DNA from 3 places in the Proteus columbae genome. Region 2 is predicted to be linked to each of the others. Evidence: predicted binding sites of a transcription regulator. Region 2 holds the regulator's gene; each other region holds the start of a gene.
What was found. Region 2 encodes PhoB, which activates phosphate uptake and scavenging genes when phosphate is short. Its sites were predicted from a motif close to CTGTCATAAAACTGNCNNAT; they were not measured.
Positions count from the first base shown of each region.

Region 1 (4,296 bases), 1.3 Mb from region 2:
CATGGTAAAACAATCAATGCGCCAATCAGTTTAAAAAATAAGCTTCCCAACACAACTTGTCGAGAAGCAACGCTTTGTCCCCGACTACTTATTAATGCAAGCAACCCACTACCAATATTTGAGCCAATTACAATGGAAAGGCTGATATACAATGGCATTAATCCTGTTGCACTTAATGTCGCAGTTAACAACACTGCCGCAAGGCTCGAGTAACTCACCATTGCAAAGAGTGCCCCCACCAATAACGCTAAAATAGTATCGCCACTGAGAGAGGTAAAAATAGCTTGGACTGCACTTGCGTGCATAATAGGTTCTGCCGATGCCACAATGAGTTGTAAAGCCAACAAAATCAAACCAAGACCAATACCCACACGTCCTAGTTGTCCTACTCGCTCCTTTTTACGACTTAAAAAAGTAATAACACCGATAAGGATAAGGAGTGGCGATAACCAAGAGAGATCAAACGTCAGCACACGCGCCATTAACGCAGTACCCACATCCGCGCCTAGCATAATAACAAGTGCTGGTGTAATCGAAATCAGTCCTTGCGTCACAAAAGAGATAACCAAAAGTGCCGTCGCATTACTGCTTTGGACTAATGCCGTTACGCCCACACCCGCAAGAAAGGCGTTGGATTTTTTATTAATACTTTTACCTAAAATTCGGCGTAAATCAGAGCCAAAAACACGCATAATGCCTGTACGAACAATATGTGTTCCCCAGACAAGAAGCGCGACAGATGAGAGTAAATGAAGCAGTGTCAGCATAGAAAAAATAACCTTATTCTTATCGTTGTTTGTTTGACTCTGTTCTCCTTCAATCTCATAAAAAAGAGAAAGACCATGAGCAGATAACGCTCTGAGAAAAGATATTTGCTGGTAATGTCTAAATAACACATTGGGTTATTTAGACAAAAAGATATTGCAACTTAAGTGCAATAATCAATGGAGAAGTTGAGAATATTATATGGATTAATGTGTGAATACTGCTAATTATAGCAGAGAAAGTGTCACTTTCAAAATCAGACTGTAAATAACCTATTGATTTATTATCACTTTATTTTTAGCAGACTCAAATCCTAATAAAAAAACGCGACCAGAGGGTATCTCTCTAAGCCGCGCGAAAATACAACAATTTAGTAAGGCAATTCGACTACAAGTTCAGACAGACTATAAATTCAACTTGAACTTACTTCAGACCCATCGCATCACGCATTGTGAAAAACAAATCTGTTTGGTCAGTTAACCCAACCACATTAGCCGCATGTGGACCATAAGCGGCAACCCGTAATTGTGCTCCTGTATGCTCTTGAGACTCTTCTTCTGAGTTACCGTAATTCACCACCATAACCGCACCATCTTTAGTGATAAGTGCCTGTGTTAACCCACTGGATTTCACATCAGCTTCAATAATTTGGCTTGAATGCGCATGATCAGCAGTCACGATAATCAGAGTGTCGCCGTTTTGTTTAGCAAAATCTAAACCGATTTGTACGGCTTCATCTAGTGCAACAGTTTCACCAATTTGTCCGCAAGGATTCGCATTATGATCTTGCTTATCGATAGAAGCACTTTCGACTTGTAAGAAGAAGCCATTTTCATTGGTTTTCAGCAAATCGATCGCTTTTTTGGTCATTTGTGCCAGTGTTGGCGCATTCGGATCAAGTTTAGCGTTAGGTTTGCACTCTAAAGGTGGGTTATTTAAATTACCGTGGTAAGTCGCTTTAGGGCCTTCCCATGCCACTGCCATATTGCCTTCATGGAATAAACCTAGTACAGGCTTATCTTGGTTCGCAAGCGTAATCGCATCGAGTGATTTGGCATCTTTCACGATTTGATAACCACGCTCAATGGCTTGTTGCTCTAACGTTTTGCCTTTGTATTCACCCGCCACTGCGGTTTGAGCAAAACTTTTTGCTCCACCACCTAATGTGACATCAGCGCGAGTCACTAATAATTGCTCAGAGATAGAACCTCTACCGCCATTTTCCAATGCGTTTGTTGAGCATTTCTCTAAGGTTTCAACAGGGCCATAGCATTTGCGTCCTGTTACATGCGAGAACAGAGCCGCAGGTGTTGCATCTTGAATTTCAGAGGTTGTCACGTTCCCTGTCGCCTTTCCATTGGCTTTTGCTAATTCCAAAATAGTTTGGTGATCCTTACCAAACACATCAATCCCTAATGCACCATTATAGGTTTTCACACCCGAAGCCCATGCTGTCGCAGAAGCGGCAGAGTCTGTTACATAATTAGGTTTTTGGGTTTTTCTGTCTAAAGCGTAGTGTGTGTATTGACCCGTAATAGGTAAGGCATCGATACCTTTAAAGAAACCACCCGCACCTTCGGCATAGTTACGTGCAACGGTGATTTCAGAATCCCCCATACCATCACCAATAAAGAGGATTACATTTTTCGCTTGGTTATTATTTAAAGCTGCTTTTAATGTCTCAGTTTGATCTTGAGTCATACGGCGAGCACCGCCAAATTCCGTGATATTACCTTTTGCTGCACGATCTTGAGCTAAAATGGCATCAGCAGCAACGGGAGCAGCAAAAGAAGAGAAACTCGCGCCAGCTAATAGCGTTGTTACAATAACGGATAAAATAGAACGTTGGTAACGATGAGACATAGCTTTTTCCTTGCACTCTAAAGTAAAAAAACAGGGTTAATGTTTTAAGTCAGGAAAAGCTTACGGCAGTTAAATGACAGAGAAATGAAGAGTAAACGCGATTTTGATGACAGCTTTATGACAGGTTGGTGACAAATCAGAAGCTTATGCCGTTTATCATCACTCATAAGCTTCTGTCATTATCAATATTAATGTTCTTTAGTTAATGCTTTCGCACCGAGATATAGCGTTTCACACCAAGAGATATAATCATGCCCACTTGCCATTTCTAGCGATTGAACTGGGTAACCTTTTTGTTCTAAAACCAGTTTAAGATGGCGATTATTATTTAAAATCCCCCCTTTATCACCACGGTTTTCAAATAACCCAGCCTCTAAGAAAAACTGTAATGGTTTTTTATCTGCTTGCTCAAATTGTCGAATAAGCCATTCAGGCTCTTCATTTTCAGGCGCCCACCAATAAGAGCCTGACATACTCAGCACTTTACCAAAGCGATCAGGACGATTAAATGCCACCCATGAAGACGCTAATCCTCCATAACTCGAACCCGCCACAATGGTTTCTTCTCCTGATACGTGAATACCTTTCTCTTTTTCTAACCAAACAAAGAGTTCATCTGCCAAGAAACGGTAAAAATCAGGATTTGGTGGTAACTCAACACTACGACGATCACTATCAATACTATCAACAAATAAGATCATCATCGGTGCCAATTTCCCTTCTTCGATCTGTTTATCAAAAAACCGATCAATACCATATTGGCGACGATAAGTTTGACCATCAAATAACACTAAGAGTCGAGGTACTTCCATTTTTTTAGCAGGCTGGTAAAGCGCTATTTCACGATCGTTATTTAAGATCTGACTGTGAAAACGCACAATTTCTGTGTTGCCTTTCATTTTTCTATCAAGAATATCAGGCAATTGGCATTCACGTTGACTATCTAACGATAATAAAGAAAAGTGATTATAAATATCCTCAGATTTGCTTGGTGAATCTTGAGAATTCAGCGGATCTGCCTGTGCTGTGGTTAAAATAGCGCGACGCTGTTCGAATGGCTCTGCATTTTCAATGATAGGCACATCAGGTGCTAATTTATATTGCATTAATGTATCGTTAGGTACGATATAGCTACGATACCAAATATCACTATTGGCTAAATGGGTTAATGGATCATGATTACCATCGGGTGATCCCAATAATAAGACATTCTTTTTTGCACCTTGCCATAAAAAAGTCACTAACTTTTTATCCTTATCATAAGGCTCAATAAGGGGTGCACCTTCGTGACGTACTTGTTGCCAAAATGCCTGAATATTTTGTTGATTCAATTGATGAGCAAGTATTTGTAAACGAGGGCTAATAGGTGCAATTCCCGCATCTTTATCTAAAGGCTGATAAGGCTGTGTTATCAGTGTGAATTGCCACGGTTTTCCCACCTCACCTTGTGCAATTAATTGATAACTCGTAGTTTCAGGTAATAAAAAGCGTACTTTTTGTTGCCCATCCGCAGGAACATCTTTTAATAAGCTACGGATATGTGTGCCATTTTGGGTTTCTAATCGTAGATTTTGTACCCCTTTCACATTCAGTTCGGCATAACGTTGACTCTCTAAATACGTGGTAAAACACAGCGCATTGTTGTTATCAAACTGACCTGTTATTTCT
Region 1 is NZ_CP043925.1:3,470,096-3,474,391, forward strand. Features, by position in the region: gene F1325_RS16265 (Na/Pi cotransporter family protein) at 1-767, opposite strand, end outside; gene phoA (alkaline phosphatase) at 1,189-2,628, opposite strand; gene F1325_RS16275 (alpha/beta hydrolase-fold protein) at 2,817-4,296, opposite strand, start outside.
Region 1: a site for PhoB is predicted at 2,733-2,752, ahead of phoA (alkaline phosphatase). Genes of this name have one in related genera too.

Region 2 (4,296 bases):
AAGGCCCGTAATATTAATGATCATCTCTTTCACTTGGCTTATTTTGCTTGCTAATATTTTGTCTTCGCCTCCTGTTGTATTTATTTTAACAAGTTCAGCCTGTGGCGCTTGAAGATTGCCATCTTCTTTATAATTAGCTCGGCGTTGTTCCCAAAATGCTCGATAAGCCACACCTTTGACTTCAAATTCGACTTCGGTCAAACACTCTGCGGTATGACGAGTCATTAATTCATTTTGAGATTGTGTGACTTTATCTAATCGTGGTGTTCTATGATAAAGCGCCAAACTAATCGCATCTAACAGAGTGGTTTTTCCTGCCCCCGTGGGGCCTGTAATGGCAAATAATCCATTGCTGATAAAAGGCTCTTGGTTAAAGTTAATCTTCCACTCGCCTTTTAAGGAGTTAATATTTTTAAATCGCAGACTTAAGATTTTCATTATGCTTCGTTATCCTCTTTCTCTGCCATTTCAACTGCTTGTTTAAATAATGTTGTTAAACGAGTTTTAGTTTCTTCTGAATCAAACTCATGCTGTTCTAAACGTCTTTCAAAAACATCATAAACGGTTAATTCGGTCAGTGTTTCGTTCTCATTTTGAGTGAACGCTTGGCGTTGTTTTCTCGCTCTTCTTAATAAGATCACATCAAAAAGCGGATCGTTAGTTAGCTCTTGAATACGGGTTTGTATATCACTGAGATAATCTTGTGTTGAAACTTCGATATCCAACCAAATAGTGGTATCTATTTCACCGTATTGTTTTTTTAAATCCTCAAGTTGTATCGCTATTTCTTTTAATGAACCACTGATAGTGCGTAGTAACTGAAATTCAGGAATAGGTAATAGTGTGAGGTTAGTTAATTTTTCTTGCTCAAAATCGATAAGGCAGATACTTTTCTGTTGTCCACATTCATCAAAACTTAACGGAATAGGAGAGCCGCTATAACGAATATGACCTGATTTATTCACCACTTGAGGGCGATGAATATGACCAAGGGCAATATAGTCAAATTCAGGAAATAGGGTTGCTGAAAAGGCTTCTAAGGTGCCGATATAAATTTCACGGACGGAATCTGTCACACTCGCTCCAATCGTGGTGAGATGACCCGTTGCAATAATGGGAATATCGACATTTAATTGCTGACGTAATTCGAGAGCTGCTTGATATTGAGCTTGATAATATTCAGCAATCGCTTCTTTTAAGGCTGTTTGTTTTTCAGCACCTGATTGCCCACTTTTACTGCTGATCATGTCTCTAGGGCGTAGATAAGGGATTGCACAAAGTAATGCTCCTGGAGTGTTATCTTTTTTAGGAAGAATTAACGGAGCTTGTGGTGTTTCAGCATGAACATTGGCAATAACGGTCGTATTTAAACATGCCAACAGTGATTTTGATTCATTTAGTGTTGCCACCGAATCGTGATTACCACCTAGAATAACGAGCTGACATTGTGTATCTCTAATAGCAACAACAAAACGGTTATAAAGCTCTCGGGCGTAGCTTGGAGGGGAGCCAGTATCAAAAATATCACCCGCAACAATCAGAGCATCAACTTGGTAATGTTTAATTTGTGCTAATAACCAATCAAGAAACTGTTGGTGTTCTTTAGCTCGAGTCTTAGTAAAAAAATATTGCCCTAAATGCCAGTCTGATGTGTGAATAATCCGCATTGCTATCCCTCTTTTTTATCTGGTGAAGAGTATAGCGCACCTTGCTTTTTTAGTGAAAACTCAACAATAACTCCCTTTTTTGAGTGATATTTCACCAAAAAATGATTTATTTACCTTAACAACAGGGATCTATTTCAGTAATGTTAAGGCTAGTCATAAATCTGTCATAAAAGTGCATCATAATCATTTTGACCCTCTATATACATTACACAGGATAGAGTATGGCAAGGCGTATTCTTGTTGTTGAAGATGAAACCGCAATTCGAGAGATGATCTGTTTTGTTTTGGAACAAAATGGTTTTCAACCTATTGAAGCAGAAGACTATGATTCTGCATTGAGTTTTCTTATCGATCCTTACCCTGATCTGGTTTTATTAGATTGGATGATCCCTGGTGGATCAGGCTTGCAGGTAATAAAACAGATGAAGCGGGAAAGTAATACCCGTGATATTCCCATTATTATGCTAACGGCAAAAGGGGAAGAAGAAGATAAAGTCCAAGGCCTAGAGACGGGTGCTGATGATTATGTTATCAAACCGTTTTCACCTAAAGAGCTTGTTGCCCGAGTGAAGGCGATTTTACGGCGTTTATCACCGATGTCAGCGGAAGATGTTATTGAATTCAATGGACTCGGTCTTGATCCTGTTTCTCACCGCGTCACAAGTCAAGATAAGCCGATTGATATGGGCCCTACCGAATTTAAACTCCTACACTTTTTTATGACACATCCTGAACGCGTATATAGCAGAGAACAACTGCTAAACTACGTTTGGGGAACCAATGTTTATGTCGAAGACCGTACTGTTGATGTGCATATTCGTCGTTTACGTAAGGCTATTGAAGAAGATGGCCATGACAGAATGATACAGACAGTACGTGGAACGGGATATCGTTTTTCTGCCCGTTTCTAAGTCAATATGGGAGTAATCGTCAGGTGTTAGAACGACTATCGTGGAAAGCCCTCGTTTGGGGGCTATGTCTATTTTGCTTGCCTGCCTTTATATTATCGCTTTTTATTGGGCATCTTCCTTGGTTGCTGGTGGCATCGCTTCTCAGTGCCCTTGTGTGGCATGCCTATAATTTGCTGAAATTATCTAAATGGTTATGGTTAGATCGCTCTGTATTACCTCCGGAAGGGAGAGGGGGATGGGAGCCTATTTTTTATGGTATTCGACAGACCCAACAACGTAATCGTAAACGACGCAGAGAATTAGGCGACTTAATTAAACGTTTTAGAAGCGGGGCTGAAAGTTTACCCGATGCTGTTGTGATGATGACAAATGAAGGGAATATTTTTTGGTGTAATAGTCTAGCTCAACATCTATTAGGCTTTCGCTGGCCTGATGATAATGGGCAAAATATTTTTAACTTATTACGTTATCCTGATTTTTTGCACTATTTTACCGCAGGTGATTTTAGTCGCCCCTTAACTATTTCACTAAATAATGGCTCTATTGTTGAGTTTCGTGTGATGCCATATAGCGAAGATCAGCGCTTAATGGTGGCGCGCGATGTAACAGAAAAAAATAAACTAGAAAACTCACGACGTGATTTTTTTGCTAATGTCAGTCATGAGCTAAGAACACCACTAACCGTTATTCAAGGTTATCTTGAGATGATGGAAGAAAATAGTGTAGCAAAACCCGCAGAGCATAAGGCGATAGTTACGATGCAAGAGCAGGCTAAACGTATGGATACGCTTGTTCAGCAACTCTTACAGCTTTCTCGTATCGAATCTGCTCCTCATATTGATTTAAACAAAATTGTTGATATTCCTGCCATTTTGGCTTTATTACAACAAGAAGCGAACTCACTAAGCCAAGGTCAACATCAGATTGTTTTTGATGTTGATGAAGAGTGGGCTGTTCGTGGTAATGAAGAGCAACTGCGTAGTGCTGTTTCTAATTTAGTGTATAACGCCATTAATCACACTGAAGAGGGTACAACAATCAAAGTGAGTTGGAAGAAAATACCCCAAGGTATGTTATTTAGTGTTTCAGATAATGGGGCGGGGATCAGCGCTGAACACTTAACACGTTTAACAGAGCGTTTTTATCGCGTAGATAAAGCTCGCTCTCGTCATTCTGGCGGTACTGGTTTAGGTTTGGCGATTGTGAAAAAATCGTTGCTTCATCATCACTCTCAATTGAATATTGAAAGTAAAGTAGGTGTTGGGAGTACATTCTCTTTTATCCTTCCTCAAACATTGCTTACTGCTAAAAAAACACACTAGCAGAATGTCTTTTTTAAAGCCTTTATCACTTCTATTCAATCAGTGATAAAGGCTTTTTTGTCCTTTTTTAATCTTTTTAATATCAATAAAAACTAATATCGTAGCGTTAAATTTTAATATTATTAATTAATGGTAACTTTAAATGACGCTAATATTCAATATTATTGGTGATAAAATGCACAAATCATATCATGTATATTCGATGATATATGACAGTTATAACTAGACCTGAAAAATAGTTTAGATGATTCTTCTGGTTTTTAGATTGGCTATTGCCTTTTTTCATTATAAAAGTTTTACTTGTGACCAGTTATCGGCAATTTTTTCTATTTAGCACTTAATTGCTCTACATGAAATGATTATATATGGATATTATCCTGAATAATGATGGTATGA
Region 2 is NZ_CP043925.1:687,834-692,129, forward strand. Features, by position in the region: gene F1325_RS03205 (SbcC/MukB-like Walker B domain-containing protein) at 1-438, opposite strand, end outside; gene sbcD (exonuclease subunit SbcD) at 438-1,667, opposite strand; gene phoB (phosphate regulon transcriptional regulator PhoB) at 1,889-2,578, shown strand; gene phoR (phosphate regulon sensor histidine kinase PhoR) at 2,602-3,900, shown strand.

Region 3 (4,296 bases), 190 kb from region 2:
TATTAAATAGCCGATACCGCCTTGTGTATCTGCAACACAGTTGGCCAAAGGTGTTAACGGTAAACCTTCTTGCACATGCGCCACTTCAGCGCGACGTAAATCAAGCCCTACTTGTGGCCCATTACCATGAGTTAAAACAATATTATACCCTTCAGCCACCATATCACTAATATGGGCTGCAACCTCTTGTACTGCTTGTTCTTGATGAGCGATAGACTGGCTAGCATTGTCTTTAATAATACTGTTGCCTCCAATGGCAACAACAACGAGTTCTTTCATATTTCACTCTCAATTATATTATTGGCAATTAAAGTAGAAATAATGCACCTCTACTCTTAGAGGTTGGGTTGATAAGGTCGCCATATTTGCTAACCATTTTCCCCATTTTTATTTTTAATGAGATAAATATTACCGAGTTGAATAATATCTATTCATTAATTGCGCAGGATAATAGCAGAGAATGTAAAGAAAACATCTATTACTCAACGTTTCTCTTATTTAATTTCTGTAATTAAAATACGGAAAGAAAAGGATAAAAGGCGTCATCAAACACATCAATAACACCTTATTCAATACAAGTAAGCAGGATTGTTAGTGCTTTTTCACTTTGCTATTTGATCAACATTTGGTAGATAAACATCAGGCATATCAGTGATCAGCATATCAACACCCCATTGCTCAAAATCTTTCACTTCTTCAGGATTATTCGGGGTATAACAATAAATTTCATAACCCGCTTGTTTCAACATTTGAGCTTGTTCTTGTGTGAGATATTTGTAATTACAATGCACACTAAAACCATCGATCGCTTTTAGTGTTTCTAACGCATTATCAGGAATTTCATCCCACAATTGGCCTCTGCGAATAAAAGGCAGGTATCGTTTCATAACGATCAGTGCATGCGTATCAAAAGAAGAAAATAAAATTTGCTCATTCGGAATATCTGCACTTTTTATCATGTCAGAAACCGCTAAACATAAACGTTCAACATCATCATCAGGCCATGTTTTCAATTCAATATTGAGCTTTGTTCCTGAACGCTTAATAAGCTGCAATCCTTGTCTTAAAGAAGGAACTTTCTCACCTTGATAGAGTGAACTAAACCAACTTCCTGCATCAAGGCGATGTAAATCATCTAAGGTATGAAAACGCACAGCACCTTGCCCATTCGTGCAACGATTAACTGTTTTATCATGAATAAGCACAGGAACATGATCCGCGGTTAATTGCACATCCGTTTCAATCCATTCGCACCCAAAATCAATCGCCATTTTAAACGCAGCCAATGTATTTTCAGGCGCTTTTCCAGAAAAACCTCGGTGAGCAGCTATCTTCATTTCTCTCTCCTTTTCATTTGTGCCGACATCATGACAACCATTTATGACAGCAATTTGACAGTCATACCATCAATATATCTTCATTTAATTGTCACCCATTTGTCATAAACAACATTTAGGGTAATTCGCAGATTAGATTGCACCTTTAACTTTCGATTAAAAAGGAAATTCTGCATGTCGATAAAATCAATAACAGGTCTTGCTGTTGCAATGGCGTTATTTACTTCTCCTACACACGCAAAAACACAAATTGAATGGTGGCATGCAATGGGAGGTGCGCTCGGTCAAAAAGTAAATCAAATCGCCTCTGATTTTAACGCCAGTCAATCTGAATATGAGATAAAACCCGTTTATAAAGGCACTTACGCTGAAACGATGACCAGTGCAGTGGCTTCATTTCGTGCTAAAAACCAACCCGCTATTGTGCAAGTCTTTGAAGTGGGCACAGCGAGCATGATGGGGGCAAAAAAAGCCGTTTTTCCTGTTTATCAATTAATGGAAAAAACTAACGAGCCTTTTGATCCTAATAGTTATTTATCAACTGTCACGGGCTATTACACCACCAGCGATGGAAAAATGATGTCACTGCCGTTTAATAGCTCTACGCCTGTACTTTATTACAACAAAGCCCTCTTTAAAAAAGCAGGCATAGAGCAACCACCAAAAACATGGAAAGAGATGGAAGCTGTTTCTCAGAAACTGCTCGATTCTGGAGTAAAATGTGGATTTACCACCACATGGCAATCATGGACACAAATCGAAAATTTTGGTGCGCGTAATAATTTACCTATTGCGACAAAAAATAACGGTTTCGATGGTTTTGACACTACCTTCCTTTTTAATAAAGCGCCTTTCGTTAATCATATTCAACAAATGGCAGATTGGTCGAAATCTGGTATTTTCAAATATGGCGGACGTCAATCGGATGCAATGTCACTGTTTTATACCCAAGAATGCGCCATGGTGATGGAATCATCAGCAGGTTTTGCGGGCATTAAAGAGAATATGAAAGGGATTGATATTGGTGTTAGCCAATTACCTTATGACGATTCTCTTGTACAAAAACCTGCGAATACCATTATTGGCGGAGCGTCTTTATGGGTTATGTCGGGACGTCCAGATGCCGAATATAACGGTGTTGCCAAATTCTTTACCTATCTTTCAAGCCCTGAAGTACAAGCCGATTGGCACCAAGCAACAGGTTATTTACCGGTGACTAAAGCCGCTTATGCGTTAACACAACAGCAAGGCTTTTATCAGCAAAATCCGGGCGCAGATACGGCAATATTACAAATGACAACCTCTGAACCTACCGCCAATTCCAAAGGATTACGCTTTGGTAATTTCCTGCAAACTCGAGAAATCGTTGATGAAGAGTTAGAAAAAGTGTGGTCAGGAAAACAGACCGCTCAGGCTGCGTTAGATAATGCTGTTGCGCGTGGGAATGAGCAGTTACGCCGTTTTGAACGAACTCAACAATAGTCACTTATATTAGGCGAGCAAAGTCGCTCGCCTTCTGTTTTTATCGATTTACTGGACATTGTATGGCTTCTCAATCCATTTATTTTAAACAAAAATGGTTACCTCTCGCGCTAATTTTTCCTCAATTAGCTATCACGCTTATCTTTTTCATTTGGCCTGCGGGGCAAGCTTTCTTTCAGTCATTTCAATTAGAAGATGCGTTTGGACTTAGTCGAGAATTTGTTGGTTTTGAAAATTTTCAGCGACTTTTTAGTAATCGCTATTATTTTGACAGTTTAATCACGACATTAATTTTCAGTATCAGTGTCGTGTTTCTCTCTATGCTGTCAGCGCTTATTTTGGCGGGTATTGCAGAGCAAGTCTTACGTGGCAAACTGTTTTATCGCACTATTTTAATTTCACCCTATGCCATTGCGCCAGTTATTGCAGGCTTTCTGTGGCTATTTATGCTTGATCCCACAATTGGTGTATTAAGCCAACAATTAAAGAAAATAGGTATTAATTGGGATCCTGTACTTAATACACATCATGCTATGTGGATGGTGATTTTAACGGCGACATGGAAACAAGTGAGTTATAACTTTCTGTTTTTCCTCGCCGCCTTGCAATCTGTACCTAAATCTCTTTTAGAAGCTGCAGCTATTGATGGTAGTGGCCCCATTAAACGCTTTATTACTATCAGTTTTCCTTTAATTTCTCCCACAACCTTTTTCTTACTTGTGGTTAATTTTGCTTACGCCTTTTTTGATACTTTCGCCATTATCCACGCGATGACGCAAGGTGGCCCTGGTAGTAGCACCTCAACACTGGTTTATAAGGTCTATAACGATGGTTTTGTGGGATTAGATTTAGGCTCCTCCGCCGCACAATCCGTTATTTTGATGTTTATTGTCGCGATATTAACCATTATTCAATTTCGTTATGTTGAGAAAAAGGTGGCTTACTGATGGTTGAACGTAGACCTTTATTTCATGCTTTCTGCCACTTTATTCTTATTGTTGGCATTCTTTCTGTGGCATTCCCTGTGTGGATTGCGCTAGTGGCAACAACCCATCAAAACACCGAGTTTGCCACAGGCTCTCCTCTTTGGTTTGGTACTGAAGGCTTCAATATTTTTAAAACGATATTTTCACAGGCAGGTACAACGCAAAATAGTGCAATTTCAATTAACAGCATGTTATTGAATTCGTTAGTTATGGCGTTAGTGATCACCATAGGGAAATTAGCTATATCGATTTTATCGGCCTATGCCGTGGTTTTCTTTCGCTTTCCGGGACGGATGCTCGCCTTTTGGACTATCTTTTTTACCTTAATGTTACCTGTTGAAGTTCGCATTATGCCGACATTTGAAGTCGTCACTGATCTTAATATGTTGAACTCTTATGCCGGATTAACCATTCCATTAATTGCTAGCGCCACAGCCACTTTTTTGTTTCGTCAATTTTTCCTGACCATCACCCCTGAATTAATTGAAGCC
Region 3 is NZ_CP043925.1:497,985-502,280, reverse strand. Features, by position in the region: gene F1325_RS02415 (carbamate kinase family protein) at 1-279, opposite strand, end outside; gene F1325_RS02410 (glycerophosphoryl diester phosphodiesterase) at 603-1,337, opposite strand; gene ugpB (sn-glycerol-3-phosphate ABC transporter substrate-binding protein UgpB) at 1,512-2,819, shown strand; gene ugpA (sn-glycerol-3-phosphate ABC transporter permease UgpA) at 2,882-3,766, shown strand; gene ugpE (sn-glycerol-3-phosphate ABC transporter permease UgpE) at 3,766-4,296, shown strand, end outside.
Region 3: a site for PhoB is predicted at 1,379-1,398, ahead of ugpB (sn-glycerol-3-phosphate ABC transporter substrate-binding protein UgpB). Genes of this name have one in related genera too.